3 regions of the Paenibacillus sp. MMO-58 genome follow, and region 2 is predicted to be linked to each of the others. Evidence: riboswitches for the same ligand, from Rfam matches in the RefSeq annotation. Region 2 holds a riboswitch; each other region holds the start of a gene.
What was found. Region 2 has a riboswitch for cyclic di-AMP ahead of WFJ73_RS22740 (C40 family peptidase). Riboswitches for the same ligand answer to the same signal wherever they lie in the genome.
Positions count from the first base shown of each region.

Region 1: linked by a shared signal. The riboswitch ahead of WFJ73_RS21085 (hypothetical protein) and the one ahead of WFJ73_RS22740 (C40 family peptidase) in region 2 are both predicted to bind cyclic di-AMP.
Region 3: linked by a shared signal. The riboswitch ahead of WFJ73_RS31525 (C40 family peptidase) and the one ahead of WFJ73_RS22740 (C40 family peptidase) in region 2 are both predicted to bind cyclic di-AMP.

Region 1 is NZ_JBBCVY010000007.1:176,093-186,660, forward strand. Features, by position in the region: gene WFJ73_RS21065 (DHA2 family efflux MFS transporter permease subunit) at 1-342, opposite strand, end outside; gene WFJ73_RS21070 (aldehyde dehydrogenase) at 502-1,881, opposite strand; gene WFJ73_RS21075 (lysoplasmalogenase) at 1,965-2,624, shown strand; gene rlmN (23S rRNA (adenine(2503)-C(2))-methyltransferase RlmN) at 2,654-3,724, opposite strand; cyclic di-AMP (ydaO/yuaA leader) riboswitch at 4,087-4,282, shown strand; cyclic di-AMP (ydaO/yuaA leader) riboswitch at 4,393-4,580, shown strand; gene WFJ73_RS21085 (hypothetical protein) at 4,702-5,121, shown strand; gene kdpF (K(+)-transporting ATPase subunit F) at 5,263-5,340, shown strand; gene kdpA (potassium-transporting ATPase subunit KdpA) at 5,374-7,053, shown strand; gene kdpB (potassium-transporting ATPase subunit KdpB) at 7,099-9,108, shown strand; gene kdpC (potassium-transporting ATPase subunit KdpC) at 9,134-9,736, shown strand; gene WFJ73_RS21105 (histidine kinase) at 9,812-10,568, shown strand, end outside.
Region 2 is NZ_JBBCVY010000008.1:154,600-165,167, forward strand. Features, by position in the region: gene WFJ73_RS22705 (sensor histidine kinase) at 1-189, shown strand, start outside; gene WFJ73_RS22710 (spore germination protein) at 477-716, opposite strand; gene WFJ73_RS22715 (PspA/IM30 family protein) at 936-1,487, opposite strand; partial or broken gene WFJ73_RS33450 (PCYCGC motif-containing (lipo)protein) at 1,921-2,052, shown strand; gene asnB (asparagine synthase (glutamine-hydrolyzing)) at 2,337-4,214, shown strand; gene WFJ73_RS22725 (murein hydrolase activator EnvC family protein) at 4,230-5,459, shown strand; gene WFJ73_RS22730 (SHOCT domain-containing protein) at 5,566-5,799, shown strand; gene WFJ73_RS22735 (F510_1955 family glycosylhydrolase) at 5,821-6,735, shown strand; cyclic di-AMP (ydaO/yuaA leader) riboswitch at 6,851-6,988, shown strand; gene WFJ73_RS22740 (C40 family peptidase) at 6,992-7,462, shown strand; gene WFJ73_RS22745 (C39 family peptidase) at 7,575-8,372, opposite strand; gene WFJ73_RS22750 (C40 family peptidase) at 8,743-9,258, shown strand; gene WFJ73_RS22755 (BlaI/MecI/CopY family transcriptional regulator) at 9,372-9,785, shown strand; gene WFJ73_RS22760 (M56 family metallopeptidase) at 9,889-10,568, shown strand, end outside.
Region 3 is NZ_JBBCVY010000020.1:25,301-35,868, reverse strand. Features, by position in the region: gene WFJ73_RS31565 (peptidylprolyl isomerase) at 75-800, shown strand; gene WFJ73_RS31560 (hypothetical protein) at 850-1,482, opposite strand; gene WFJ73_RS31555 (hypothetical protein) at 1,479-2,627, opposite strand; gene WFJ73_RS31550 (hypothetical protein) at 2,662-3,216, opposite strand; gene WFJ73_RS31545 (RNA polymerase sigma factor) at 3,213-3,818, opposite strand; gene WFJ73_RS31540 (YwhD family protein) at 3,911-4,432, opposite strand; gene WFJ73_RS31535 (M1 family metallopeptidase) at 4,536-6,542, shown strand; gene WFJ73_RS31530 (hypothetical protein) at 6,694-7,515, shown strand; cyclic di-AMP (ydaO/yuaA leader) riboswitch at 7,826-7,982, shown strand; gene WFJ73_RS31525 (C40 family peptidase) at 7,988-8,455, shown strand; gene WFJ73_RS31520 (MFS transporter) at 8,570-9,787, opposite strand; gene WFJ73_RS31515 (GNAT family N-acetyltransferase) at 9,896-10,414, shown strand; gene WFJ73_RS31510 (EAL domain-containing protein) at 10,420-10,568, opposite strand, start outside.

The sequences.
Region 1 (10,568 bases), on a different contig from region 2:
CATAATCAGCGTCTGCGGGTCATTCGGCAGCGCGCATAGGAGTGAGCCAATCGTAAAGAGAATGACCGAGGTTAGAAAAACCGTCTTGGCGCCGAACCGGTCGGACAGCCAGCCCGCAAGCGGAATGACGGCGGCTTGTGCCAGCATATAGCCCGTTACGGTCCATTGCAGAGTGGGAAGCTGCGTATGGAAATCCTCTACGAGCTTCGATAAAGCGACGTTCATCGCTGTTGTATCGAGAATAACCATAAAACAGCCGAGAATAATCGCGACAAGCGGAAGCAGGATGCTTTTTATGCTGAATTCCTGCTCCTGGGGTTTATCCGTTAACCGTTGTTCCATCCGTATAACCTCCTACATGGAATACCCCATTACGCCAAGGATGAGAGGGACAACGGCAGTCAGTAATGGTAGTGTGCTACCCCATGTTACTGAGCAAATTGGGCGAAGTCAATCGATTTTTTGGTAAAAAATACATAAAACGTTTTCAGCTGCATCAGGCTATTTCATCAGCCTCCGAATGATCGAAAGACCACCCTTGGCAGACGGATAACGGAAGGCAAAATCGAACCTGGTCGTTTGCTTCAGCACGCTTTTCATATGGGAGAAGGTCTTGAAGCTGTACTCGCCATGGTAAGCTCCCAACCCGCTCTCCCCCACTCCGCCAAACGGCAAATACGGCGTCGCCAGATGCATGAGCGTATCGTTGATGCATCCGCCGCCAAACGGCACCGCCTCGGTCACCCGCTTCTGAATAGCCGCATTCTCGCTGAACAGATAGAGAGCAAGCGGCTTCGGACGCGCATTGATCTGATCGATCGCTTCCTGAAGCTCGTCATAGACCAATACCGGCAGAATCGGGCCAAAAATCTCCTCCTGCATGACCGGCATATTCCAGTCCACGTGGGTTAATACGGTAGGCTCGATCCGGAGCGCCATTTCGTCTGCCCCTCCGCCCATGACAGCCTCCCCTTCGCGAAGGAAGCCTGCAAGCCGCTGGAAATGCCGCTCCGATATGATTTTGCCGTAATCCTTATGCTCAAGCGGATTCTGTCCATAGAACTTCGTTACCGACTTGCGGAGCTGCTGAAGGAACTCCTCCAGAACGCTGTGATGCACGAGCACGTAATCCGGCGCGATGCAGGTCTGCCCGGCGTTAATGAATTTGCCGAAGGCAAGACGTCTTGCGGCCAGCTTGAGATTGGCGTCATGATGCACGATAGCCGGGCTTTTGCCCCCAAGCTCCAGCGTAACCGGCGTCAAATGCTTGGCAGCCGCCGCCATAACCTGCTTGCCGACGTTAACGCTGCCCGTGAAGAAAATCTTATCGAACGGCAGGTCCAGCAGCTCCTTGCTTACTTCAACTCCGCCTTCCATTACGGCTATGTAAGAAGGGTCGAACGTATCCTGAACAAGCGAGGACATGACCTCCGACACTGCCTGCGAAAGCTCCGACGGCTTCAGGATTGCGGTATTGCCCGCTGCTATAGCTCCGACAAGCGGCGCCATCGCAAGCTGGAACGGATAGTTCCACGGAGCGATAATAAGCGCGGTGCCAAGCGGCTCCGGCACGATGTAGCCTTTGCTGCCCATGTGGGTAAGCGCCGTTTTGACCTTGGCGGGCTTCATCCACCGCTTCAACCGCTTCTGCACAAAAGAGATTTCCTTCAGGACAAGTCCAATCTCAAGCATATAGGACTCCTGCTCGCTCCGGTTAAGGTCAAGCCGAAGCGCCTGCATAATCGCATCCTCGCGTTCCGTAATGGCTTGGCGCAGCTTGGCCAGCTGTGCCTGCCGGAATTCGAGACTCCGGGTTGCCCCCGTCCCGTAATAATGCCGCTGCTTCTCCAGCAATTGTTGAGCTGTCATATTCACGTTCATGCGATACCCCGCCTTTTCGATATTAATCCAGACTTTAAAAATGAAAATCTATGCTATAGTTAGGAAAAAAGGAGCGATGCCGATTGATCAAAATACTGCCTGCCCTTATTCTGCTCATGGGCTTGCTTTACATTTTTATCATTCCTGCTGAACCGCATGCCGTCAAGCTAATTTTCAAAGCGATCCCTATGCTGCTGATTATCGCTTATGCTTACTTGCAGTCCGCGCAAAACGGTAAGCGGTTTCAACGGATCCTGCTAACCGGTCTTGTCTTCAGCGTTGTTGGCGATGTCACCCTGGGTAACTTTGTCGTAGGGCTGTCCGCTTTTTTGATCGGCCATTTGTTTTATTTAAGCGGATTTTTCGGGCAGTGGAGGTTTTCCTTCTGGCGGCTCGTAACGATTATTCCAATCGGCGTGTATGCCGTATATATGGGCTACGAGCTGCTTGATGGGCTTACGAAATCGGGGGACGACGCTCTGAAAATCCCCGTTCTTGTCTATGTAACCGCCATTTCGCTGATGGGCTGGTCGGCCATGATGTCCGGCAACGCATGGGCGGTTGCGGGTGCCCTGCTCTTTATGGCTTCCGATTCCATTCTTGCCTGGAATAAGTTTATTTCGGATATTGCCGGGTCAGACGTGCTCATTATGGCCACTTATTATGCTGCTCAATTCTGCATCGCCGCCTGCATCGGATACCGGGGCCGCACAGCTCCCAAGCAAAAAGCCATGATCCTCTGATCATGGCTTTGATTATGCCTGGCCGGTTGTTATCCGGCTTTTTCCTTATTCATCTGCTTGCTGCGCAGCTGGCCGCAAGCCGCGTCGATGTCGGCGCCATGCTCGAGGCGGACGCTGACGCTGACGTCTTGTTTTTTCAGCGTATCGTAGAAGCTCTTAATGGAGTCGTTCTCGCTGCGCTGGTATTGGCTATGCTCGTCAACCGGATTATAAGGAATCAGGTTCACGTTCACGAGGGAGCGGCGGCGGTCGCCCACCAGCTCGGCAAGCTCAAGCGCATGCTCCGGCCGGTCGTTGACGTCCTTGAGCAGAATATACTCCAGCGTAATGCGGCGGTTCGTCCGCTCCAGATAATAATCGATCGCATCCATCAGCTTCTCGATCGGAATCGCTCGGTTGATCTTCATAATCCGCGTCCGCAGCTCATTATTAGGAGCATGCAGCGAGACCGCGAGGTTAACCCCTTGATCCTTGTCGGCAAACTCTCTGATTTTGTCCGCGAGGCCGCTTGTCGATACCGTAATATGGCGCGGACCGATAGCCAGACCTTTATGATCCTTCACCGTTGTAAGGAAGTCGTTCAGGTGAATAAAGTTATCGAACGGCTCGCCAATGCCCATAACAACGATATGGCTGACCTTCTCGCCTTGGCCGGATTCGTCGAGATGAAGCTGAATCTTCATAATCTGCTCGACAATCTCGCCGCTTGTCAGATCCCTGCTCTTCTTCAACAGGCCGCTCGCACAGAAGCTGCAGCCGATGTTGCAGCCAACCTGCGTGGTTACGCAGACCGACAAGCCGAACTTATGGCGCATCATCACCGTCTCGATCAGGTTGCCGTCATCCAGCTTGAGCAGCAGCTTGACCGTGCCGTCCTTCGACACCTGCTTCGTATGCTCGACCAGCGTCTGGATCGCAAAGTTCTCTTCCAGCAGCTTCACGAGGTCCGGATGAACATCCGTCATATCCGCAAAGCTCGTAACCCGCTTCCGGTACAAGTATTCCCACACCTGGGTCGCCCGGAACTTTTTATGCCCGCGCTCGCCCAGCCATGATGTTAATTGCTCTAATGTAAATCCATATATGGATGGTGTATTCATCGTTTTTCCTCTTTTCGTGAAACGCGGCCAAAGCCGCATACTGTTCCTATTGTCCCAAAATTAGCTGATGAAAACAAGGGGCCATTATAGTGCCGCTCAGCTCCTTACCGGCCCCTCCACCGCCGTAAAACGGTTTTTCCGTCTTATTCTGCTACTCCGGACAAACCGATTTGGGCTTGGGTTATACCTGCATTTCACAACGAATTACAGCATTCGAGAGATATAAGGTCCAAGAAGGAGCATGGTAGAGTTCCCTCCAAATGTAAACGCTCTAACCAAACTCCTTGTCAGAATTAGACAATATGCCGCCTCTACGGTTCATTTACAACTTCGGCCGTCAGGCGTAATATACGATTCAGCAAATGTAACAATCGCTGAGTTTCCGTTAAGGGAAACGGGGGAACCAATCGATAAGCGGCATGGCAACGGTGTGAGAGCCGGCGCGGCATGCTTATCCGGGGTGAATCCGGGAAAAGGCTGCGCGCGGCCGGACCCGGTAGGGCGACTCTCACCGTCCGAATCCGTCAGCTAACCTCGTAAGCGATGAAAATGCGACTGTCCAGTAGGCAGGGCATTTTCCAAGTAGAGAGGATGATGTGATCTTGTGACCTTCCAAGGCCGCGGGGATCTTTCCTCTGCGGCTTTTTCTCATGCCCATTTTTAATCAACTGTCTTTATCGCTTAATCCCCTTCACGGGGGGAACGGGGGAACCAATCGGGCAGCCGGCTGTTCCATACAGCCAGCATTGTCCACGGGGTGAATCGCCGAAGCAGCTCCATCTGAGCTCATCGGCGTAGGGCGACTCTTACGCCCGAATCCGTCAGCTAACTTCGTCAGCGTACCAAGAGAGGCAACGATGATCGTGAATATAGGCGCGGTTTATTTCCTGCTGCGCTTATAAGCCGCGTGAAGAGTCCCTCTTCCGCGGCTTTTTTGTTTGTCGTTGATTCCTCTAACCAAAAGAGGAGCGTAAACCATGGACGATTATATACTTGTCTCCGCACCCAATGTGCAGGGCGAGGATTTTATTAAACAGCTGCTGCACCGGCATATCCCGTTTGCCGCCATCGTGAACAATAAGACCGAATACGGGCGGATGCTGGAGCTTGGCGTGTCAACGATTATCGTCATCAATACAACTGACGAGGCTACATGGCGTGTCCCGGAGCTGCCGGTCGGACGAATCTTTTTATTCGAAAGGAGCCTGAATCTGTGCTGCCGCTATATCCAGATCTGCCGCAGCTGGACATCCAAATCGATCTGCGTCGTTACGGACAGCGCAAATCCCCGTCTGATCTATAAAGGGATGGGTGCTAATTATGTCATTCATTCCAATCATGCGGATACATCCTTTTTAATCATAAACGACCTCATGGCAAGCCAAGATAATCGGTAAGACCGAAAGTTATTCGCCATTCTTTTAGGAGGAATCCGCTATGCAGGATATCTATATGGTGCTGCTTCTGGCAGCGATATTCATACTCTTCGCCGGCTTTATGCATTGGTGCGACCGGGCCATTCAAGAGGAGGATCAGCGATGATTGTCACGTTAGTGCTTGCCCTGTTTCTCTTTCTTTACTTGATATACGCCTTGATTAATCCGGAGAAATTCTAAACCCTTATCAAATGCTGGGAGGCCGCAATGGCAATGGATATTTTACAGCTCCTTATCGTGGTTGGCGTGCTTGTACTGCTCGTCAAACCGCTCGGAACCTATGTGTACCACGTATACTCGGATCAACCGAACCGGACCGACCGCCTATTCGGCGGAACCGAACGGTTCATTTATAAATTAATCGGGCTGAAATCGCGTGAAGGCATGACCTGGAAAAAGTACGCGTTAAGCTTCCTTTTCACGAATATCGTGCTGGTCGCGATCAGTTATTTGATTCTGCGCCTGCAGGGCAGCCTTCCTGGCAACCCCAACGGCATTGGCGCCATGGAAGAAACGCTGTCGTTCAATACCGTTATCAGCTTTATTACGAATACGAACCTGCAGCATTACAGCGGCGAGACCGGGCTGTCCTATTTCTCGCAGATGGCCGTCATTATGATGATGATGTTCACCTCGGCGGCTACCGGCTTCTCGGTTGCAATTGCTTTTATCCGCGGCTTGACGAGCAGGGGCAGCACCATCGGCAACTTCTTTACCGACTTCGTGAAATCCCACACGCGGATTTTCCTGCCGCTCGCAACGCTCATTACGCTGGTTCTTGTGGCACTTCACGTGCCGCAGACCCTGCAGCCTAACGTAACGGCAACAACGCTGGAAGGGGCAACGCAAAGCATCGCAATCGGTCCGGTTGCTTCTCTGGAATCGATTAAGCACTTGGGTACAAACGGCGGCGGTTTCTTTGGCGTCAACTCGGCGCATCCTTTCGAGAATCCGAGCCCGCTTACGAACGTCATCGAGATTCTGTCCATGTGGGCGCTGCCTGCTTGCCTGCCTTATGTATACGGTCGTTTCGCGGGTAACCGCAAGCAAGGCTGGGTTGTATTTGGCGCCATGATGTCGCTGTTCCTGGTATTCCTTGCAACGGTCTACACGGCTGAGCTGCATGGCAATCCGGTTATGAACAATCTTGGCGCAGACGCCTCGCAAGGCAGCATGGAGGGCAAGGAAGTCAGGTTTGGCATTGCCCAATCCTCCCTCTTTACGGCGGTGACGACGGCGGCCACTACCGGTTCGGTCAATAACATGCATGATACGCTGACCCCGATCGGCGGTCTTGTCCCGCTGGCGGAGATGATGCTGAACGTTGTGTTTGGAGGTAAAGGCGTTGGCCTCGTCAATATGCTGATGTATGCGATTCTTGCGGTCTTTATCGCGGGACTAATGGTCGGTCGGACACCTGAGTTTCTCGGGCGGAAAATCGAACCAAAGGAAATGAAGCTGATCGCGATCGCGATTCTCGTTCATCCGTTTATTATTTTGGCGCCAACCGCCATTGCTTTCCTGACGGATCTTGGCCAGGGTGCCATCACGAACCCAGGCTTTCACGGCATCTCGCAGGTGCTCTATGAATACACCTCGTCAGCGGCGAATAACGGCTCCGGCTTTGAAGGTCTTGCCGACAATACGCCGTTCTGGAACATGACGACCGGCCTCGTCATGCTGCTTGGACGGTATGTTTCGATGATTGCCATGCTGGCTGTAGCCGGATCCTTGGTCCGCAAAAAGCCCGTACCGGAAACGATCGGAACATTCCGGACGGACAACGTGCTGTTTGGCGGGATTCTAGTAGGAACCGTCGTTATTGTCGGCGCGCTGACGTTCCTGCCTGCCGTTGTACTTGGACCTATTGCAGAGCATTTAACGATTCGCTAACGGATAAGGATGAGGTGAATAACCGTGACCACACAACGTAAATCCATGCTGACCTCGGCGATTATAAGTCGCGCGGCGAAGGACAGCTTTCTGAAATTAAATCCGCTGACCATGATGAGAAATCCCGTCATGTTTGTCGTAGAGGTCGGCACGCTTGTCGTCCTGCTGATGACGATTTTCCCCGGCTACTTCGGAACGGAGGGACGAATAGGATTCAATCTGACGGTCTTTCTGATCCTGCTGTTCACCGTCCTGTTCGCTAATTTCGCGGAAGCGCTGGCCGAAGGACGGGGCAAAGCCCAGGCGGACTCGCTCAAGAAGAGCAAAAAGGACATTACGGCAAACAAAGTTACGGGCCAGACCATAAAACAGGTATCGTCAACCGAGCTCCGCAAAGGCGATATCGTCGTTGTCTCCGAAGGAGAGATGATTCCGGGTGACGGCGAAATTATCGAAGGCCTTGCCTCTGTCGACGAGTCGGCAATCACCGGCGAATCTGCACCGGTGATCAAGGAAGCCGGCGGCGACTTCAGCTCGGTAACGGGCGGCACCCGCGTTGTCAGCGACCGGATCAAGGTCCGGATTATGAGCGATCCCGGCGAATCGTTTATCGACCGCATGATCTCTCTGGTTGAAGGCGCCAAACGCCAAAAGACGCCTAACGAGCTGGCGCTGAACACGCTGCTCACCAGCCTGACGCTGATCTTCCTGATCGTTGTGGTTACCCTTGCGCCAATCGCCAAATATGTTGGCGTAGAACTTGACATACCGGTGCTTATCGCCCTGCTGGTCTGTCTCATCCCGACTACCATCGGCGGTCTGCTCTCAGCAATCGGGATCGCCGGCATGGACCGGGTGACGCAGTTTAACGTGCTGGCCATGTCCGGCAAAGCGGTAGAAGCAGCCGGCGACATTAATACGATGATTCTGGATAAGACCGGTACCATCACGTACGGCAACCGGATGGCAAGCGACTTCCTGCCCGTCAAAGGCGTAACCGTTCAGGAGCTTGGCGAGTGGGCGGCGGTCAGCTCGGCCAAGGACGAAACGCCGGAGGGCCGTTCCGTCCTGGAGCTGATGAAGAGCAAACAGCTGAGCTATCAGGCCCAACTTGCCGAGAATGCGCAGGTCATTGCGTTTACGGCCGAGACCCGGATGAGCGGTCTGGATCTTCCGGACGGTCGGAAAGTCCGCAAGGGCGCCGTCGATGCCGTGAAGAAATGGGTAGCTTCCCAAGGCGGCACCGTCCCGTCCGATCTCGACGCTACCGGCGAAGGAGTTGCCGTGCTTGGCGGTACGCCGCTCGCCGTTGCGGTTGATAACCGCATCTACGGGATTATTTATTTGAAGGATACCGTGAAGCCGGGCATGCAGGAGAGATTCGAGCAGCTACGCCGCATGGGGATCAAGACGATTATGTGTACCGGCGACAACCCGCTGACAGCCGCAACGATTGCCCGCGAAGCCGGGGTTGACGATTTTGTGGCGGAGAGTAGGCCCGAGGATAAAATCGCGCTGATCCGCCGCGAGCAGGCGGCAGGCAGCCTGGTTGCGATGACGGGCGACGGGACGAACGACGCTCCGGCGCTTGCCCAGGCTGACGTTGGCCTTGCCATGAACAGCGGTACCGTTGCCGCGAAGGAAGCGGCCAATATGATCGACCTGGATTCCGACCCGTCCAAAATTATCGAGGTCGTTGCGATCGGCAAGCAGCTCCTGATGACGCGCGGCGCGCTGACGACTTTTAGTATCGCGAACGATATCGCCAAATATTTTGCCATTATTCCGGCCATGTTTATGATCGCGATCCCTCAGATGGACGCCCTGAACATTATGAAGCTTGGCTCGCCGTCTTCGGCCATTCTGTCCGCGCTTATCTTTAACGCGATCATCATTCCGCTGCTCATTCCGCTGGCTATGCGGGGGGTGCAGTATAAACCGATGAGCGCGTCGAGGCTGCTAAGCAAAAACCTGCTGATCTACGGACTTGGCGGCGTCCTTGCCCCGTTCGTCGGCATTAAGCTGATCGACCTGCTTGTTCATGTATGGATCTAGACCGATCTGAAAGGAAGAGATAATCATGACGAACTCCACATCTTCATCGGGATCTAACGGCTCTCTCTTTATGATTGCCTTAAGAGCCAGTATCGCGTTTATTCTGCTATGCGGCATTATTTACCCGTTAGTGTCAACGGGCCTTGCGCAGTTGCTCTTCCCTCATCAGGCGAACGGCAGCATGATCAAGGATTCGAACGGCCGGATTATCGGTTCCTCCTTGATCGGGCAAAGCTTCACCGACCCTGCTTATTTCCAAGGACGGGTATCCAGCATCGACTATAAAGCGGAAGCATCCGGATCCAACAACTACGCGCCTTCGAATCCCGACATGCTGCAGCGGACCAAAGATTCGATTGCCGCCTGGCAGGCTGCCAATCCCGACGTTCCGGTCAGCCAGCTTCCGCTTGCGCTGATTACCAACTCCGGCTCGGGTCTTGACCCGCATATTACGCCGGCATCCGCCGACGTTCAAATCCCCCGCATCAGCAAGCTGACCGGTCTATCGCCGGATACGCTGAAGGAGCTGGTTAAAAAGCATACCGACGGACGGGATCTTGGCGTCTTTGGCGACCCCCGCGTGAATGTGCTGGAGCTGAACATCGAATTAAGCCAGCTCCGCAAATGAGGTTAAGCCCCGCCTGCCCGCAAGTGGCGCAGACTGGGCTTTCCCGAGGTTTACGGAGAGGAGGAATGACAGGACATGAACGACAGCTATCGCCGCAAAACACCCGAAGAGCTTCTGAAAGCCATAACGAAGCTGCATCACGGACGGCTTAAAATCTATATCGGGGCTGTCAGCGGGGCCGGCAAAACGTATCATATGCTGCGCGAAGGCCAGCAGCTGCGGAAGCAGGGAATCGATGTGGTCACCTGCGCCGTCTCCACCAGACAAAGACCGGAGACGATGGAGCAGCTTGCGGAGCTGGAACGCATTCCGAGCATTCATTGGCAAAAAGACGGGATCGAGCGAAAGGATCTTGATCTGGCGGCTATTAAAGGGCGCAATCCCGAGGTTGTGCTGGTGGACGGACTTGCTCACCGAAACCGGCCGGACAGTCCTCTCCCCACCCGCCTGGACGATATTCGTCACTTGCTGGAATGCGGCATCAGCGTGATTGCAACGCTTAACGTGTATGAGCTGAACGGCGTATCGGACCTGGCCTTTCAGCTCACCGGCATTGAAGCCGAGCATACCGTTCCCGACGAGATTCTGGAGCTGGCCGATGAGGTCCGATTAATCGACGTATCGCCGGAAACGATACTGACCCGTTTAAATGAAGGGCATTTGCGCAACGCAAGCTCCCCCCATTTGCTGCTTAGGGGCAATCTTGGCAAGCTGCGAGAGCTTGCGCTGCGTCTGATGGCAGAGGACGTGAACGACTCGCTTGAGGATCACCGGAGACAGCAGGGCTTAGTAGGTCCGTCCGGCGCTGCCGAGCGGATACTGGTTGCGGCCC
Region 2 (10,568 bases):
ATACCCGATAAAGAGCTTTCCAATGTATTTGAACGTTTTTATCGAGTTGATAAATCAAGAAACCGTAAAATGGGGGGGGGAGGTTTAGGCCTTGCGATTACAAAAGCGCTTGTTGAGCGTCATGATGGACAGGTTTGGGCGGAAAGTAATGCAGGCACATTATTTCATGTATACTTACCATTAAAATAGCGGGACAGTCATTCAAGAAATTGAGCTGGCTGTACCTTTTTTCTTGTATAACAATGAGAAATTCCCGCGAGAAATCCTGCAGGACCATGTACTGGAGGACGAAATTTCCTTCTTATTGGCATGGAGTTACAATGAGCGCTGGCGATTTTTTCCGTAAATATTAAGAGGATATTGAAACTGATGAAGTAAAAAATTGAGCCATATAGGGCCGCTTATATAGCGAAAAGACGGCCATCGGATAAAGGTCGTCTTTTTGCTGGTCCTACAAGACTATAAGGGCCACGTTTTTAAATCACGTTTACACCACTGCCTATATTATTTGAATTAGAATCTTCAATATCAGGATCCAGGGTATTGGTGGAACTAACTGCATTATTAGCATTTGCCAAGCTCCCAGTTAAAAAAGAACCGGATCCTGCATACGTTTTAGTTTGACTTGAGGGACTCAGTTGGACAGAATCACCAAATTGTACTATTGCACTTGATCCAACACTTACAATCTTAATAAATCCTACTATGGACGGCATTTTGTTCTCACTCCTACAACATTTTTTACATCATATTCTCGTTTACGATTATCAGTTACAAAAATATTGGGCGCAGCATTCGGCACTGCTTTGCTTGTGCTGAACATGCAGTAGAATGGCTGCATAAAATCAACAATTGCAATCAAATGGCGCTCGTCAAATGAGCGCCATTTGATTGTTTATTCCGGCATATTACCTGCGTTCGGATCGTTAACAAAACTATTTTGGACGTGATTGCATTAATTCAGCCTTGGCTTCGGCTAGAAAAGTTTCCTCTTCCATTCTTTCCAATGCAGAAGAGGAAAATGATTCTTTTAGAACCGCATTCATTTGCATCGTTGATTTGGCGGCTTCCTGACGAAGCATGAATTTTTTTCGCATCTCTTTAGCAGTCAGAAGTTTGTTTTCTAGTTGAGTTAATGTATCTTTCGATTGTTTAGTGGTCCGCTGCAATCTTTCCACCTCCGACTTTAAATTCTCGGAGTAGGTTTCCTGTGAAAGTGCTTGCACCAGCCAATATTTGGCCATGTCGGCATTTCCTAGTCTAGCTTCTTGATCGGCCTTATCTCGGTACATGGCCGAATTGACTATATGTAGATTCATTTTTCCTTTTAGAAGCAGCCATTCCGATTCCGATCTGTTTACGGATACAGATAGTTCGCGCAGTTTTTCAGAGTAAAACTCAATAAAATCACTTAGTACTCGCACCGGATAATCTTCTTGCGGGATTTTCGCCTTGAACAGATCTTTCAATCGGCTAAAGAGCCCCATCGTATGGCCTCCTATAATTTGTTTCAGAAGCTCTTCAACTGTGGTTTCGTATTCACGTTCAATCGGTGTTATATTACAGTTGGCACAGTGTTATTCCAAGTCTTCAACCGATTGTGCCCAATCGCTGGCGCTAATAATATCACTTCTTGCGTTTGACAAGGTTACTTTCCAAATGTCCACGAATCCAGTTTGCAACGACGGTTTGCCAAGGAACTGCTTAAGGAGTTCATGTTTTGACGCTTAACCAAGTCGGACACTTTTAGCCCCTGCGCGACAAGCAAATAATCCGTAAGTGCCATCTAATATTGTTTCTCTACATCCTTATGGCTTTCTGCAGATACTCATCTTCAAAATCTATATTCCATGTACGTATTTAATATTACAGTAATTTCATGGCTGACAATAATTACTATACAGGAAGTATGATCCGCAGGCTGTAGTATGGGACGATCACGGAACACGTTGTAGTGTCTGTATGGAAACTACAATCAAAACGTACATCCACATTAAGATAAACAGCTGTAGAATCCGAACTGACATGCCCCAGTATCTCCGAAATGTTTGATAGGGTATTCGAATCTTTACCCGAACCCATATCCATTGTGGAATGATAATTCCCTTTATCGAACCGCCAGGTATACAAGCAGATACCCGAATCTTTTATTTAATCGTAACAGACACTTATGAAGAATTAATGTAGACAATAGTTAAATGATTTTTAATCTGCTCACTGTTGCGAAACCGACAACAAAATACTACAATAGGTAGTGTTTTATTAATAAACTACGTATCGTAGTAAATAAAATCCCTTTTTAAAATGGGGAAAATGTAGAAATGAGGTTGATAATAGTGTGCGGAATAGCCGGTATATTGTACTTTGACGAAAGAACACCTTACAGACAGCAATTGAAGGAAATGACGGATGTCATGATTCACCGAGGACCGAATCAATCCGGATTTTGGGTAGAAGGCAAAATTGGATTGGGCTTTCGGAGATTATCAATCATAGATATTCAGGAAGGAAACCAACCTTTAAGCAATGAAAATGAATCGATTTGGATTATTTTTAATGGAGAGATTTATAACTATAACGAACTTCGTCGGCTTCTTGAAGCAAAGGGACATCGTTTTAAAACGAAATCAGACACTGAAGTCATTGTTCACCTTTATGAGGAATATGGACAGAAGTGCCTCAACTACCTGAGGGGGATGTTTAGCTTCGCGTTATGGGACCGCAATCGTCAGTTATTATTTGCCGCAAGAGACCACTTTGGTATTAAGCCATTTTATTATTATCAAGATAAGGACAAGTTTGTCTTCGCCTCCGAAATTAAAAGCATACTTGCCGCCGATGACATAAAAGCCAGCCTCCATTACCAAAGCTTTCTTGATTACTTGTCGTTTCAGTACGTGCCGCAGCCGGATACGATGTTCGAGCATATTCATAAGCTTCCTCCGGCTCATCAATTGACCATACAATATGGAAAGGTTGAAATAAAACGATACTGGCAACCGATGTTCAATCCTTTGGACAAGCCTATTACGTATTTCGAAAATGAAATTCGTCATAAACTTTTGGACTCGATTAAATATCATATGCACAGTGAAGTACCTCTCGGTTGCTTCTTATCCAGCGGAATCGACTCCACTGCAATTGCTACTTATATGAGTCAACTTGAACCAACCAAGACCTTCTCCGTCGGCTTCGACGGGCCGCAAAATGAGACATTAATTGCTGCCAATACAGCCCAAGAGCTTGGAACACAGCATTTTTATAATATCATTACGGAAGAAAAATATTTCGATGCTCTTCCTAATGTCATTTGGCATCTTGATGAACCGGTAGCGGATCCTTCCGCAGTGGCCTTATATCAGGTTGCAAAGTTAGCCAAAGATCATGTAAAGGTGGTCCTCTCCGGTGAAGGAGCGGATGAATTGTTTGGCGGTTATCGGATTTATCAAGAGCCTGCTGCACTAAGATATATTTCATGGCTGCCTGATTCAATAAAGAGAGCTTTGAATAAACAAATAAGATCCTTACCTTTTAACTTCTACGGAAAGAATTATTTGTTAAGGGGAACGCGATCACTGGAAGAGCGATTTATTGGTAATGCCAATTTACTGACCGAAAGCATGAAAGAATACTTTCTGCACAAAATTCCAGAACATATAGACTATTCCTTGTCCACGCATCCGATCACGAAGCCAATATATAATCAAACATCTCATTTAGATGATGTGACCCGAATGCAATTAATCGATATGAATCTATGGCTGCCTGGTGATATTTTGGCAAAAGCCGACAAATGCTCCATGGCTCATTCCCTGGAATTGAGAGTACCGTTTCTAGATAAAGAAGTATTCGAAATTGCCAGTCAAATACCGGCAGCTTACCGTATATCGAATGGCACCACCAAACATGTGTTAAGAAGGGCTTTAAGTGGCGTCATTCCAGATTCAGTTATTAACCGTCCCAAACTTGGGTTTCCCGTACCATTACGACAATGGCTTAAAACGGAACGGACGCGTGTTATGCTGGAACAAATTCAAGCAAGCGGAATCGATAACATTGTAAACATGAGAACCATTGAAGAAATCGTTATGAAGCATAAACATGGTCAGGGTGATTACGCTCGGATTATTTGGTTATTTTACAATTTAGCGCTTTGGCACAAAATGTATGTGATTGATCTTCCAAAGAGTCAATACTTACATGCCGCGCAGTGATCAGGAGGTTTCTACTTGAGGAAACAAGTAATATTTTTTCTGATCTTTTCCTTAATGTCTGGTTTGCTTGCCTACCCAAGCCAAAGCCGGGCGATAGCCGAAGTGGATGGGCTGGATACGGAAATTCAAGATATTGAAGAGAAAATGAAGGATGCAGAGAAAAAAGCGCAAGACAGTCAAGACAGCCGGGAAGAAGTACTTAATGATAAAACTGTAGCAGAGCAAGAAATCACTACGATTCTAAAAAATCTGGATCGTACAAGTGAACAGCTTACGCGTTATAACAAACAAATCGTTTCTTTGCAGCAAAATATAATTAATACCGCTGTACAGCTAAAAGAGATAAAGAACCGTCTAACAGAGCGAAAAAAGCTCCAAGATAATCGTGTTCGGCTCATGTATCAAAATGGTGCGGTCTCCTATATAAATGTTCTATTGCAATCAAATAGTTTTATGGATTTTATTGACCGGATCGAGAGCCTGAAAATCATTATTGCCCAAGACCAATCCATCATCGAACAAAACCAAGCAGATGCAACAAACATTTCCCTAAAGCAAACAAAGATGGAGGAGCAAATGCTTGAGGTCAAGGAGCTCCGTTTACAAACGGATCAGATGATGAGTGAGCTTCGTCTTAAGGAGCAGGAAAAGCAAGTATTAATTGCTTCTTTAGAGCAAGAACAGAAGGCGCTGCTAACGGTATCAAAGGATCAAGAAATTAAACTGTTGGATATGGCCAGAGAAGCTGCTGCACTCAAAGAGAAGAAAAAAACGCTGGAAGAGCAAGCATTAAAAGAAAGTGAGCACGAGGAGCATCAAACCACCATCGATAGTTCACCTTCCAAGGAAACTGAGCTTAGTTGGCCATTCGCTAAAACCTATCCCATTACATCTCCGTTTGGAGACCGGGAAGATCCGATAACGGGGGAGAAGGACACTTTTCATAAGGGGATTGATATTGGGGCGCCAGGAGGAAGGGACATATTAGCTGCCCAATCAGGTACGGTCTTGCTGGCAAGATGGACAAGCGGATATGGAAACACGGTTATCATTGATCATGGAAACGGCATGTGGACGCTGTATGCCCATATTCGTATGAACGGAATAAAAGTGGAGGAAGAAGAAAAAGTTAACAGAGGACAGAAAATTGCCGAAGTAGGATCGACAGGGAATTCAACCGGCAATCATCTCCATTTTGAAGTCAGAATCAATGAAGAAGTTCAAAATCCAATGGATTATTTATAAGCATACGTTGTCATAAGAATTTTATTTCCTACACAATATCATCAAATGTGAATTGTATCATGGAATAGAAATCGACAATGATATCGAAGAGAGGAGCTGATTTGTCATGATGATGGATTATATGACAGGAAACTCTTCTATGATGCAAATGTGTATCATGATGGCTATTGCAGGGATCGTGCTTGTTGTAATACTTGGCTTAACTATTTATTTCATCATTCGTAAATTGCAAATGGGTAAAGTAAAAGACCATCCCCGGATGATCTTAGGCGAGCGTTATGCTAATGGCGAAATCAATCAAGATGAATATTTTGAAAAATTGAAGTGGTTGGACAAATAATCGGGTAGAGAGGAACAGTTAATGAAAAAGAAAGGTTCGGCTATCATGCCTAAAACTTGGTGGGCAGGAGGACTACTCTTAGGAATTTTGAGTGCTGCATTTGTCCAATTAGTAGTGCTGCCGTCTAAAAAAGAAAACGCAAACATCACTCATATTCATGGATTAGGTTTCACGAACGACGGTACACAGCTATTAATTCCCGCACATGAAGGAATTATGGCCTATAGAAATGATCGCTGGAACCCCTTTGAAGGGGACAAGCATGATTATATGGGATTTAATCTTGTTGACGACGGATTCTATAGCAGTGGTCATCCTGCATTAGGGTCAGATCTGGTTAATCCTCTTGGAATTGTTAAAGTTACTAATGACGGAGAAACGATTATCCCATTGGATTTACAGGGTGTCATGGATTTTCATGGGATGGCAGCAGGGTATAAAACGCACGCCATTTATGTCTATAATCCGGAAGCTAATACAAGGTTAAGTACATCGGGCGTATACGTAACATTAGATAACGCGAAAACGTGGAAAAAGAGCGAGTTAAATGGATTGGACGGGCAAATGACAGCAATAGCCGCTCATCCTTCAGACCCTCAAACGGTTGCCATCGGAACAAGCAACGGTGTTTTCTTGTCGAGCAATTATGGCGATCAATTTAAGAAGCTAGCTCTTGAGGAAGAAGTGACTGCCGTAGCATTCGGAAAAAACGGCGATTTATTTATCGGAGGAAAGAAATTATTGTGGCAAATAAACGAAGAAATAAGATCGCTTATTACACCTGCCCTTAACCCGAATGATTTCATTACTTACATCGCCCAAAACCCGCAAATTGAAAACGAAATAGCATTTTCCACATCTGAACGAAACGTTTTCTTAAGTCGGGATAAAGGAATAAGCTGGATCAAAATAGCGGTTAAAGGAATCGGTATATAAAACAAGTAAATATATTATATTCATTCATTCTTTGTCGAATATGAGATTATTCTAATAGAAAATAAGAAGGAATTGGATAGAAAAAAGAGAAATGAATAAACCGAAATAAAAAACAAAACGAAATTTGCCGAATTCCTCTTAAAAAATGGAAACGGGGGATCCACTCTCGGGTGAATTAATCTGCACTTAAGGATTATAGGGAAACCTTCTTCCGAACCCTTAGCTAACCTCGTAGGCATCGAAGGGAGAAACTGTTTTGAAGAAAGTTATTGCTTCACTTGTATTGGGTACTATGTGTTTTGCTTTTGCTGGAAGTGCGTTTGCAAACGGAATGGATATCAAACATGCCGTTGATCAGGTCGTTGGAACTCCTTATAAATGGGGGGGGACAACAACAAACGGCTTTGACTGTTCAGGATTCATCTTATACATATTCAATAAATATGATGTAGATCTTCCACGGACATCCAAGGCACAGGCGCAAGAGGGAATAAAAGTTGCAAAAGAGAATTTAAAACCTGGCGATCTCGTGTTCTTTAACACAGATGGAAAGGGCATATCTCATGCCGGCATATATATCGGTAATGAACAATTCGCTCATTCATCCAGCAGCAAAGGGGTAAGAGTTAGTAGCCTCTCCGAGGACTATTATGAAAAACGGTATGTGACAGCTCGGCGTGTCGTAACAGAAGAAGTTTATGGGGAAATGACAACGAAAAACCATTAAAAAACCGAAAGAAACAAGTCCGTTTACGGGGCTTGTTTCTTTTACTAATTGGCGAAGGAAAGGATAATAGAGGCCGTGTGAGTATTATCCTCTTATGCCCAACAAACCCTTTTCAATTACCATAAGAAATGGCCTGCTTGCCCATGGCTGTCCAACCTAACAAAAAAATATGTTTATTCACTTTTACTTGTTTCTTGCCGCTAAGCGGGTCGTTTAGATAAACGTGATCTTTATCATAGCCAACCAATAGAACGCTATGTTCTTTAAAAGTAGCTTTAATCGTTCCAGTCGGAGAACTCCACGATTTCCAGTCATTTTCCGCTGGTGCACTATAGTTAACTGTGGTCCAAACTACGACCGGGTAGCCGGCTGAAAGCTTCTGTTCCAATTCACTCAAGGAAGTACCGCTTAAATCGACAGCTGTATCGATGTAAGTTTTTAGCAGTTGATATAATGGTTCATGGTAGATACCGTAACCAATTTTCTTGCCGGTAATATCGCCGACAAATCCAATGTTCGGATCTCCCCAGGTTAAAATTTGACCATTCTTACTTTTAATAATCGGTGTATCATCCCGAATAAGCTCCGGGACTAAATCCATTTTATCCTTCTTAATTCCGTAATATTGCAAGAGCATTGTTAAGGATGTTATTTCACAGCCGTTTAACAATTCGGGTAATTGTTTAACTAACGGTGCGGTCAATAGAACGGATGTCTTCCGCTGAGAGGGAGGCAAGTCCTTAGTCATATTAATTGGATCGGTTTCTTTGGGTGGAATTGCTCTAGCAGGTGTGGGTGTTGCCATCAAAGTGCTTGTTTTTTCCTTTTGATTTTGTTCCACGATTAGAACAATACCCAAGATGATGAGAATAATCATGAGAATATTGAAGTATAATAATATCTTTTTCACGCTGAAATCATTCCGTTTCTGCTAATTATTATTCTTCTCTGTTCTTAAAATATACCATAAGGTCCTGCGTTTCTTAAACAATAATTCACTTGAAATTTGGGATGCTTATATGCTTACTATTTCAAAAGTCTAACGTTTAAAAATATAAGAAGAAAAATATATAATTTTAACACAAGGTACAAAATACATCTAGTGAAAAAATATTTATATTTCTAAGATGTATTGCCAAAATAGAAAAAAAACCGCAATTTATCAGGCTTTTTTCAACCAAACAACTCATTGGTGGCGTTTACATGCCAATTTTTGATTATTTCTTGTTCTGACTAATAAAAATATACTTTCCTTGAAACTAACGAAGAGGAGAGACAACATGAAAAACGGAATCAAGACAAAGATCGCACTCTTAATGCTGGCCTTGAGCTTGCCGGCAACATCATTACTTCAGCAAGTTGAAGCAGCCTCATCTTCTGTAGAAGCCAAAAGAAATAAGGTTGTCCAAACCGCACTCTCGCTGGAAAATAAGGTCGAATATGTGAACTGGAGACAAAGACAAGAAACCCGCGCACCCTATAAAACAGACTGTTCCGGCTTTACGTATCTTGCATACAGACTTGCAGATATAGGTGTAAAACTTGTTAATAAAGATGATGATGATCAAGCTAAAGTAGGGCAGAAGGTTGCATGGGGAGATTTTAAAAAAGGCGACTTGATCTTCTTTTGGCTCGACAGCAACGATAAGAAGGATGTCGGTCATGTCGGAATCTATATTGGCGATGGAAAAATGATTCATAACATTACCGCCGAGAGAGATGTTATCATTACAAACATTTATAATAACAGCTGGTACAAAAAGAGATTTATCGTAGCAAGACGAGTAATTAATTAATTCGGATAATATACCGATACCGACTAATGAAGTTGACGAGCCTAAGGATTAGGACTACAATATGTAGTATTAATCCGCTTGAAGGCGAGGTTTTAGTTCTGGATATAAAACGTATGAAAATGCACGAGGATGGACTGAACCGATTTTTCGGCCCTCTTGAGTCGTTAATCATGGATATAGTATGGGAGTATCAAGAAGTAACTGCAAGAAGAGTCCAGGAGTTGTTAGAAACAGACTTATCGTATACCGCAGTAATGACTGTATTAAATCGCCTGCATGAAAAAGGAAATATAGGCAAAACGACCTCTGGAAGAGGCCGTGGAAAAGTGACATGCTATTATGCCCTGCAAAGCAAGGAAGAATTCTTGCAAGAACAAACACGCATCGTTACGGAAGGGCTTATCCATGAATTCGGCGATTTAGTTGTAAATCATATGGTAAATGCCTTGCAGGAAGCAGATCCAAAGTTAATGAAATTGCTTGAAGAGAGAGTTTCGGAATGGAAACGTGATAAATCCAATGAATAGGTATAAGCATCATATTATTTATTCCTTGATGATACTCTGCAGTTTCTTTATTTGGTTTCAAATGCTCTCTTACCTCATACATGAGTTTAGAGGTTTCTCGGTCTTGGGATTTCTGCAATACTGTATCTCGGCAATTCAAGAAGAATCTTATCTCCATGATCTTATATTTGTAAGTCTTTATGGATTGATTGCCTATAGCTTTGGCATGGTTATCATCCGTCTGTTTCAACAAATCCTATCCCAATCGCGCTGGAGAAAAAAGGTTTTAGATTGGAAAGACGATCAATCAACCATTCAACTCCAGAAGAACTATACGACCGGTCGATATCCGATCATTGTGTTGAAGCACGATGGAGATATTGCCATGACTGCAGGAATCTTTTTTTCGAAAATTTATATTTCAACGAACCTGATCAGCCGGTTATCCGAAGGTGAATTACAAGCCGTAATTTGGCATGAATATGCACATTGTCGGCATTATGACCCACTGCGATTATTTTTAGTACGCTTAATAAAGGATAGCTTACCCTTTATTCCGATGTTCAAGAAAGGTTATCATCACATTCAAGTTTGGATGGAGCTACTTGCCGACCAATATGCGATTCGCAAAATGAAAGGTCCTTACGAACTTGCATGTGTGCTAATGAAATGTTCAGAGCGTAAAGATAATAATATGATGGTTACTCACGTTAGTTTAGCTGATGTTGAAATTAATTACCGCATCAAACAACTCCTTTTACCAAATAAAGTGCAAGTCCCATTGTTTGATGTGAAGCCTTTAGT
Region 3 (10,568 bases), on a different contig from region 2:
TTTCGTTCCGAACGCTATGGTATGATTACGTGTAGAACGATAGGACAAACATCCTCAGAGGAGGCTTTTTAACGATGTTTAAACGCAATAAAAGGTTGCCGTTGCTTGTATTGCTTACGGCGGCTTTACTGCTCGTCCTTGCCGGCTGCGGCGGCGGCAGCAAGACCAGCTCCAATAATAACGGCACAAGCGGCTCCGGGGCCGCTAACGCAACGGCAACGCCGGAAGCAACAGAGCCGCCTCAGCCGGACAAGCTGCTTGGCTCCGACAAGCATCCTGTCGTAACGGTCGAGATGGATAACGGAAAGACCTTCAAGGTTGAGCTGTACCCGGAGATTGCTCCAAATACCGTCAACAACTTCGTTTCGCTTGTGAAAAAAGGCTTCTATGACGGCACGATCTTCCATCGCGTGATCCCCGGCTTTATGATTCAGGGCGGCGATCCCGAAGGCACGGGCATGGGAGGCCCTGGCTACGGCATTAAGGGCGAGTTCATGAGCAACGGCTTCCAGAACGATCTGTTACATACGCGCGGCGTAATCTCCATGGCACGCTCCGGAGATCCCGATTCCGCAGGCTCCCAGTTCTTCGTCATGGTTGCCGATGCCCCATCGCTCGACGGCGATTACGCGGCATTCGGCAAAGTAACCGAAGGTATGGACACGGTGGATGAGATTGTCAATCAGGAAACCGAGAAGACGGGTGAAGGCTCCCGTCCGGTTAAACCGATGGCGATTAAAAAGGCGACGGTCGATACAAAAGGCATGACTTTTGCCGAGCCTGAAAAGGTAAATAAATGAGAAAAGGGAATTCCTCGCAACATGTGAGGAACTCCCTTTTTCAATGGGATTAAAAGCCTCGCTTTTCTACCTCTATCTCTTGCGGCAGAACAAGCGTCAGCTCCTGATTGATGTTCTCCGAACCAATGGAGCCATCCTTATGCTCGAAGCTATTAATAAGAACGTACATGGTGCTGCCTACCGTGCTTGTTGCTACCATCTTTTCCGGCTGCTTAAGCGGCTTGGGCGCCCAGTACTGCACTTGCCCGAGAAGCTGTACGGCGCGAACCTCTCCTTGGTCGAGCTGAATCGGACGAAGCGACTGTACGACGATCTTCTTGATACCGTCCGGTACCTTTACCGGATCCGATTGCACGATAGCCGTACGTTCCGTCATTTGCAGCTGGTCACGCACTTCCCCAAGCAGTCCCGTCGAAGTAAAAGAGGCCATAAGCAGGCTGCCTGCCCCGATAACCGCCACATAGAACATACTCATCCAGTCGTAACGCATAACCGGCCGTTCTTTCCCCGACAGCTTGAGATGAATAAGAAGCTCCGCTCCAAGCAGGATAAAAACGACGGGCGCTACCCACAGCAGCGTATTCAGCGCATCTGTACCGCTCCAAATCGATATGGCAATGGAAACGCCGATCAGGAGCAGCGTAATGCCCATAGACAGCGAGCCTACCCGCCATTCTCTCATCGGTCTCCCTCCTCTTCTCTCATCATCTCCGCGGGATGAGGCGGAAGAGGAGCTGGCGCCGAATAAGATTTTCTGCTGCCGCTGCCAAACACTAGCCGGAAGCCGAGTGCAATCATCAGGAAAGCGACGATGGCTGTTGGCAGATTATATTTCAGTTTTACATACTCGGCATAGATTCCTGGCCATGTCTGCGAGATATAACCGCCCATTACCCGGTCACCCAAATAATAAATGCCTAGCAGCAAAAGGCCAATTCCGATCCACTTCTGATATGGGGCAAGCTGAGCGACTACCGCTTCGTCGTGGAGCTCGCCGCGTTCATAACGCGACATCTGCTGCATGGAATCGAAGAAGGCATAGAACCAGAGCAGCGGCATGAGGAACAAGAAGATCGACAGCCGCAGCGAATCCATCAAATAGATGGCGATAAGGAACCCGCCCATCAGCTGGAGGCCCCGCTTCTGCAGGCCCAGATACAGATGTCCCGCTCCCGGGAAGAGCGACAGGATCGCGGCCAGCACTTTATTTTTTCGGCCGGTTCCCATATGGTTCTCAATCTCCTCGAACAGCGGACGGTCGCTAAGCTCTTCTCCGCGCTGCTTCTTGTGAAGCTGCTGAATCGCATCAAAAATGCTGTAGATCCAGATCACCGGAAGCCCTAGCAGAAATACCAAAAAAGCGGCAGTATTCGTCACGACTCCGATAAAAACCACAACCGCGAACAGTCCAAGGAAAGCAACCAGGAACGTGATGCCGCGCTGCATAAGACCAAGCGACATATGACCGAGACCCGGAATAAGGGACAGCATCACGGTGCTTGTCTTCTCCCTTTGCTGCTCGTACGCCATGTAGCCCGGATCAAACGGGATATCTCCCCGCTCGCTGTAAGGCGCCACAGGCGGCTTTGGAGACAGCAGCGTCACGACCATATCGATCATATTAATTAGCCAGCTGAGAGCGGCCGTGAAGAGGAAGAAGAGGCCGATATCCCCTCCGTCCCCGGATTGTATAGCGATAAACAAAAGCAATAAGGAGCCAAAGAACCCTCCTCCATACAGCAGGCAGCGAAACGGACGCCCCAAGTAGGCATGCCCGACGCCCGGAATAAAGGACAGCAATAAAGCGACTACCGGATTTTTTGACATTTCGTCTTTCCTCTCCTCCATCAATCATTCTTACTTATTTGAAACGGTCTTTCTCCAGCTTATCGAACCAGGAAGAAGTACGCGTGACCATCCGGTCGGACCATGTTGGCCCTTGAGGCTGCTTCGCGTCCTTCTCGATCGTTTGCTCCGTAGTGGCGGAATGGGAATCCATCTCCCCCAGCTTGGCGGACAGTCCGCTAAAGGTTCCCGTGCCGAGCAGCAGCAGCGTAATGGCCGCCGCGGCAGTAAAGTGAACTATGGGACGCTGCAGGAAAGACTGGCGGCGGGCAGGCTCCGCCCGCATAATCGGGTTCTTTCTTGCCGACTCGGCGAGCAAAATATCGATAACCCGCTTCCCCAGCTTTTTCATATCCGGAATGACAGCCCTTGCCTCTGCCGGTCCATCGGATGCCGGATTCGATTCCCCAGCCTCCGATGCCTCTATCGCATTCATAAAAAGCACCATACACGGCTCGCATGCCGCGATATGCAGCTCGATCTTCACCCGTTTATGTTCAGCCTGTTCATCATGGATATAAGCGGTCAGATCTGCTGCCGTTACATGTTCCTTCCACTCCTGCTCATTCATTCGAAGTCCTCCTTCCGCCAATGCCGCTTGATCCAGTTACGTGCCCGGTAGAGCCTCGACTCTACGCTTTTTTTCTCAAGTCCGGTCTGAACCGCGATCTCCTCGTACGATTTGTTCTCCATATAATAAGCGGTCACGACTTCCCGATAATTGTCCGGCAGCTGTTCCACCTGCTCGCGCACCTGCCGCTGCTCTTCGCGGTCTATAACCGCTGTCTCCACGGCCAGCCCGCGGTCTGCCATCATCCCTTCCGCCTCAAGCCCCGTCAAGCTGTCCACCAGCTCCTCGGGCTTGCGCATCCGGCTTCTCTTCCAATCAATCGCCTTATTGACGGCTATGCGGGTAATCCACGTCTTGAAGCCGTCCATTCGGAACTCCGGGAGGGAGCGATAGATTTGCAGCAGCGCTTCCTGCGTCACGTCCTCCGCATCATGCGGCGAACGGATGACAGCAAACACGGTTCGATAGAGATAGGGCCCATATTCGTCTACAAAAGTCTGAAACGCCGCAGGACCGCCGTTCTTGATGGCCGTGATCCATTGTTCGTCTTGTATCTCGCTCTCCTCCCTTCCCGCTACAATAGACGACAGCTTCGCTCTCAACCCCTGCGCATCTTCAAAAAAAAGTTTTCAAGAAAAAAACCGGGGATCGCGCGGCCATCCGCCTTACGATCCCCGGTTATTGAATTCACTGCTTACGCCAAAGCTTCCTTAAGCTCTTCAGGCGAATTATTCCACCATTCTTCATTATGTTCGGCCAGAAGCTTGCGGTAAGCCGCCTTCTCTTCCGCATCCAGCTCTTCAAGCTTGTACTTGCGTTTAATCGCGGCATCCAGCTTGTTCACGTGATCAGCAAGAATTTTCCAGCCGCGGCGCGCTTCGGTATCGATCCACATCTCGCAGGCCGTAGCCCCCGCATAATACGAACCTGTCTCGCCTCGTTCAACGGCAGTCCATACGATCCAGCATTTGCGGCCGTTCGGGCAGTCTTCTTTATTCGGACTGAACTTGATGCCCCGCTCCACCTTGCTCTTCGCATGCATCGCCCCGTCATCGATATAGGCCACGCCATTATCAATAATGACGCAGGATACTGCGCTTAAATCTATCGTTCCGGCTCCAAAGCCTTTATGTTGTTTGTTGCTCACTACGTTAAGAGAGAGGGACTTCTTCTCTTTTTTTTCCGGCTCTGCCGGCTGTCCTTGCTGTTCCGTCATAGCTCTTCCACCTTCCCCGTACAATAATTCCATTTTAGCTAATAATCCGCGAAAAGCAAACATATACATGCTATAGATGCTTGTCACGGGAGGGAATTGTATCATGTCTCCACGCTACGTCAAACGATTGTTGCTGTTTACGCTTACCGCCGTCCTGCTCGGCCTCTCCATCCAGCAGGGCTTCGGCCGCGCTTGGCAATCCCAATATACTTATGCACTCGCCCCTGCCGCCAATGCAGCGACCGATTCTGCGCCAAAATCGGCCAAGCCGCCAGCCTCGTCCCAACCCGACAACGTGGCTCCGAAACCGCAGGCGCTTAGCAAGCGGATCACCGAGTACCATATCAACGTATCGCTTCGCGACGATATCCGGTATCTCGACGGCCAGCAGACCGTCACCTGGACGAACCCGGGCAAAAAGACGGTGTCCGAGCTGTATTTCCACCTCTATCCGAACGCCTTCATGTCGGACAAAACTACGTTTATGAAGGAATCCGGCGGAAAGCTGCGCTCGGATAAAGCAACCGAAGCAAGCCAGGGCTACATGAAGCTGCTTACGCTGGAGACGACGGAAGGGGAAAGCCTGCTTCCGCGGCTGCATTATGTTCAGCCCGATGACAACAATCCGAATGACTTTACGCTGGCCAAGCTTAAGCTGCCCGAACCGGTTGCCCCCGGCAAGTCGGTTACCCTAGAGATGGGCTTTGAGGTGAAGCTGCCCGAAGTATTCGCTCGCATGGGCTACTCCGGCAATTACGTGATGGCGGGCCAATGGTTCCCTAAGCTGGCCGTGTACGAGACAGCGGGGACAAGAGGCCGCACCACAGAGGGCTGGAACACGCATCAGTACCACGGCAACTCCGAGTTTTACAGCGACTTCGGCATATATTCCGTCCGCATCCAGGTGCCAGAATCCTATACCGTTGCAGCAACGGGATTTCAGACGAAGGCTGTAGAGAAAAAGGACAACCGGGCGTTCTATCAGTTCTACGCCGATGACGTGCATGACTTCGCCTGGGCCGCCTCCCCGGACTTTATCTATTATGAAGACACCTTATCCGGCCCGGGCATTCCGGGTGTACGTATCAAGCTTTATCTGGATCCTGCGCATAAGGATTTGAAGGACAGGTATATGCATGCCGCCAAATCTGCGCTCTCCAAATACGGGCAATGGTATGGCGAGTACCCGTACTCGACCTTATCGGTTGTAGTCCCTCCTAAGGGAGCTAACGGCTCCGGAGGAATGGAATATCCGACACTCGTCACGGCTTTCGCCGCCGAGACGGACAATCCGGGCTACAGTCTAGAGAGGACCGTCGTGCATGAGGTCGGGCATCAATACTGGTACGGCATGGTAGCCTCGAATGAATTCGAAGAAGCCTGGCTCGACGAAGGTTTTACCTCCTATGCGGAAGACAAGGTTATGGCCAGCGAATACGGCATCGAAGCCAACCTGCCGCTGGAAGCGAGCTATATGACGGATCCCGCTCCGCTGAAGCAGCCATCCTGGGCTTATCCGAGCAATAACGTCTATGCCGAGAATGTGTACATGCGGGCAAAGCTCGTACTGATTGGCATCGAGAAGCAAGTCGGCGAGAAAATGATGCAGAAGATTATGCGAACCTACTTCCAGAAATATAAGTTCAAGCATCCAACCACCACCGACTTCCAGCGCGTTGTAGAGCAGGTGACCAAGCAGAAGTGGAACAATTACTTCGACCAATATGTCTACGGCAATCAGATGGCGGACGTATCCGTAGAGTCCATTAATGTCCATCCGGTAGAGCAAGATGGAACGCGGATGTATGAATCGGTTGTCTCTCTTCAGCGCAACGGCGGTTATTACGGTCCGGTTCCGGTTGTCCTGAAGTTCAAGGACGGCACCATTGTTCCGAAGTCCTGGGATCCGACAGAGGCTCAAGTTCAGTACAAAGTTGTCCATAGCTCTCCGCTCGAATGGGTTGCTGTCGATCCGCAGCATACAAACGTACTCGACAATAAGCATATCAACGACTATATGAAGGCCGACTTATCTGAGGTCACACGTACCCGTTGGAGTCTTGGTACTTCTAACGTCATTCAAGGTCTGCTCGGATTATTGGGCTGGTGAGAAAACCTCTATCGAAGAATTTCGAAGAAGAGCGTCCGCGTCTAGAGGTAGGTTTTATCGCCAATAAGAATTTGTTATTCCGGCTTGCTCGAAACTTATAAATTCTTATGTGGTAGCTAAGAATTGCTTCGCAATTTTAGGAGGATAAGCCATGAAAAATCATATGAGGCAAGGCTGGGGGCTCACGATCAAGCACTTTTATATCGTTATCCTGCTATTCCTGTACCAGCTGCTATGGGGGTTCTTCCTTTACCGGTTTATCGATTCAGTCGTAGCTCCTCTGCTGCGCCGGTTCCCGGATCATTCCCCGTCCAAAGCAGCCGTCCAGCTATTTTTGAGCGAAGCGCAGTTCCAGATTATGAAGACGGATTTGCTCACTCCATACCTGTGGCTGCTTGGCGGCTTATTCGCCGCAAGAATGCTGCTCTCTCCGTTATTTAACGCGGGACTGCTCTACTCCCTGCAGCATGCGACCGATGCAGGAGGAACGCAGTTCCTGCAAGGTATCCGCCGGGCATGGAAGCCGGTTACCCTGCTCTACTGGATCGAAACGATTCTTGCTCTCGCTCCTGCATGGTGGCTGCTGCCCAAGGGACTTGAAGCCCTCCTTCACAGCCGCTCGATTGGAGCCTTGCTGCAGCAGACTCTTCCCGCTGCTGGAGGCTGGCTGTTATGGGGCATCCTGCTCCATCTACTGTTCCTAGCCATGCAGCTTGGGGCGACAAGCGGCAAAACCGGCGGTATTTTCCAATCCCTTGGCACAGCCGTTAAGCATCTTCTGCCTTTTGCCGGATTATCGCTTCTCATGTGGGCGATCGGCTCGGGAATCGGATTGTTTGTCAGCGGCTTCTCCCTCGTATGGGCCGGCTTTATCGCCCTTCTTGTCCACCAAGGCTATCATCTTGTCCGTACCCTAATGAAAGTATGGACTCTAGCCTCCCAATACGACATTTTAAGATCAAAGGAAGTTTAAAATTTTCTCATAATTATAGAAGCAGCCCGCCCTGCGACCTAGTCACAGCGCGGGTTTTTCGCGTTTTTTCGGGATCGCTCGTCCGCCATTCTCCAAATAAACCAACATATCGGCTAGCAAAACCACATAGTAAAGAGTTAGTAAATCTTTATAGTGCTTCTCTGCTAGTCTGCGCGCCCTACATGAAGACTACTAACCGCAGGATACAAGCTTTTCCGCTTTCATTAGTCAAAAGGTTGCATGAGAATTATTAGAAATTGCCGCATAGAGGAGGAGATAAACGAAAATTACCGAATAGTTACCAAGTACATAAAACAAACTGCCTAATTCCTTGTACTGGAAACGGGGGAACCACCCCTGGGTGAATTGACTTCGACGTCCGAATGATTCTATCGGCGCCCGAGAAGTCATAGGGATCCTTCAACCGAACCCCACAGCTAACCTCGTCGGCATTGGAAGGAGCTTTACCGCTTTGAAAAAGGTTACAGCACTACTCCTTGGACTTGCGCTAATGCTAGCTTTTCAGGCTGGAAGCGTTTTCGCAGACTCCAAAATGGACGGCATTGTCAGCAACTTGATTGGCACGCCGTACGTTGCAGGTGGAACATCCACGAAAGGATTCGACTGCTCCGGATTTACTTCTTATGTTTTCGACAAAATGGGCATCGATCTTCCTCGTACTTCCACTTCGCAATCTGAAACAGGTAAGAAGATCGCAAAAAGCGATCTAGTGGCCGGAGATCTCGTGTTCTTCAACACGAACGGTCGTGGTGTATCTCATGTCGGCATTTATGTAGGGGATGGCAAGTTTGCTCATGCATCGTCCAGCAAGGGCGTTACGATTAGCAGCCTTAGTGACTCTTATTATGTCAACCGGTATGTGACTGCTCGACGTGTCATGGACCCTAGCACTTTTGATAAATATGCCGACGAACAATAGAATCCAGCAGCCGTTTCCATCGGGACGGATTGGCAGGATTCCTGCAATAAAGCCGCATGCAGCTTGTCCCACCGGACAAACCGCATGCGGCTTTATTGTTTCCCGCTATTCTGTTTAGGCAACTGCCGTCTGCTGCTTCCGGCCGAGCGCCAGCATCGCAAGCAATACGACAAACATCGCAATAAGAAAAGCTCCTAGAATCCAGACTGTACGGTCCGCACCATAGTTGTCCATCATCCATCCCGTTAATTTCGGGAAGATCGCCCCGCCTACGCCTCCGCAAGCGACAAGCAGACTGGTTGTCCGCTCCGTCATCCCCGGAATTAGTCCGTTCGCGAATACGAGAGCAATCCCGAACACGCCGGAGAAGAACAATCCGCTTAGTCCGACAAGAACCATCATGCCGCTTAACTGCCCAACGGCTCCCATCGCAAGAATAACGACGCAGGCCCCGGCAATCGCAACAAACAGATAGCGGATGTATCCGACACGATCCGCCAGCCGTCCGGCGAACAGACGCCCAAGGATCATCGTGCCCCAGAACAGACTAAGCGAGGAAGGGGCATTCGCTTCGGACATGCCGGAGCGTTCGATCATAATGGAAGGCAGATAATTGGAGAAGCTCATTTCCACGCCAACATAAATGACGAAAAATAACGCCGACAGCAGCAGGAACGGAATCGAGGCTCTCTTATACCCGAACCATCCTTTTGGACGCGGTTCGCCAGCTTCCCGCTCCGCCGCAGCCTTCTTCCCTCTGGCATGAAAACCGATCTTGTCATCGATTGGCCCAAACGATATCGTCATCCATAAGATAAAGGTAATGCCAGCAAGTGCCGATAGGATCGGGAATGATAATTGCCATACATCGTATCGGATCAATATGCTGGCCATCGTTGGCATCAGGAAGGCCCCGATTCCAAAGAACGTCTCCAGCTTGGTCATCGCATTAGCCTTGCCGTTCTCTTCCGCCAGATCAATGACCATGGCTCCAATGACGGATTCCGTCATACCAAATCCAAACCCGGCAAACAAGGCGATAAACAGCATCAGCCCCCAGGAGTCGGGAGTAAGGCTGTAAGCCGCTTCGCCAAGCGTCAGGAGACCAAGCGAGAGAAGCACTCCCCCTCTTTTGCCCAGCTTGGACGTAATAAACGGGGACAGCAATACGCCCACCAAAAAACCAAAGAACTGATTCATCATCCATTGCCCGCCGTCGTCATAAGACAAACCGTATTTATCGAGCATCTGCTCCATTACCGACCCGCCCACAACATGAGCTAATCCAATTACGAGATAAGACAAACAGCCAAGCGCTATTAATTTCCGCATCGTAAAAGTTCTCCTTCGTTGTCCTTCGCCAAATCCTCATGAAGTCGATTACCGAAATGTTATAATGGAAAGAAACTTATATAGATTCTTATTAATGAGGGAAGATCCATGACTAATTTTACTGATGAGGTACATTATAAACCATCTCTGGAGGATATGACTATCCAGCCGCTGGAAATCGATCATGCCCGGCAAATCTGCGGGTGGCAATACGAACCGCCCTACGATCTTTATCATTGGCCGGCTTGGGATACGATGCAAAAGGACGAGATCGAATTCGGCGACCCCGTCCTGCGACGCATGCAATATGCGGCTGTCGTGAATCGCAACAAGGAACTGATCGGTTTTGCCCAATTCTTCCCCATTGTTGGCGTTACCCGCCTCGGTCTCGGCCTTCATCCCGCATTATGCGGCAGAGGCATCGGCCCCGGTTTTCTGCGGCTGCTGGTCCATGAAGCTCTGCGCCGGGCCCCTCGGAACAGCATCGATCTGGAGGTGCTGACCTGGAACACGCGGGCCATTCGCGCTTACGAACGGGCCGGCTTTGCCATTGAGGATACGTATGTAAGGCCAACGCCGCAAGGGCCCGCCGAGTTCCATTGTATGGTGTACCAGTCTACTCTTTAATATCCCTATAACCGGTAATAATCAGGCTCGGGATCCTTCATATCAACGAACAAAATAATGCCGGGCTTCACCAGTACCGATACCGTCCGGATCCAAGCCCTGGAATCCAGGTCGGTATAGGCGCGGGATACCATGGAGCGGCGGTTCTCATTTA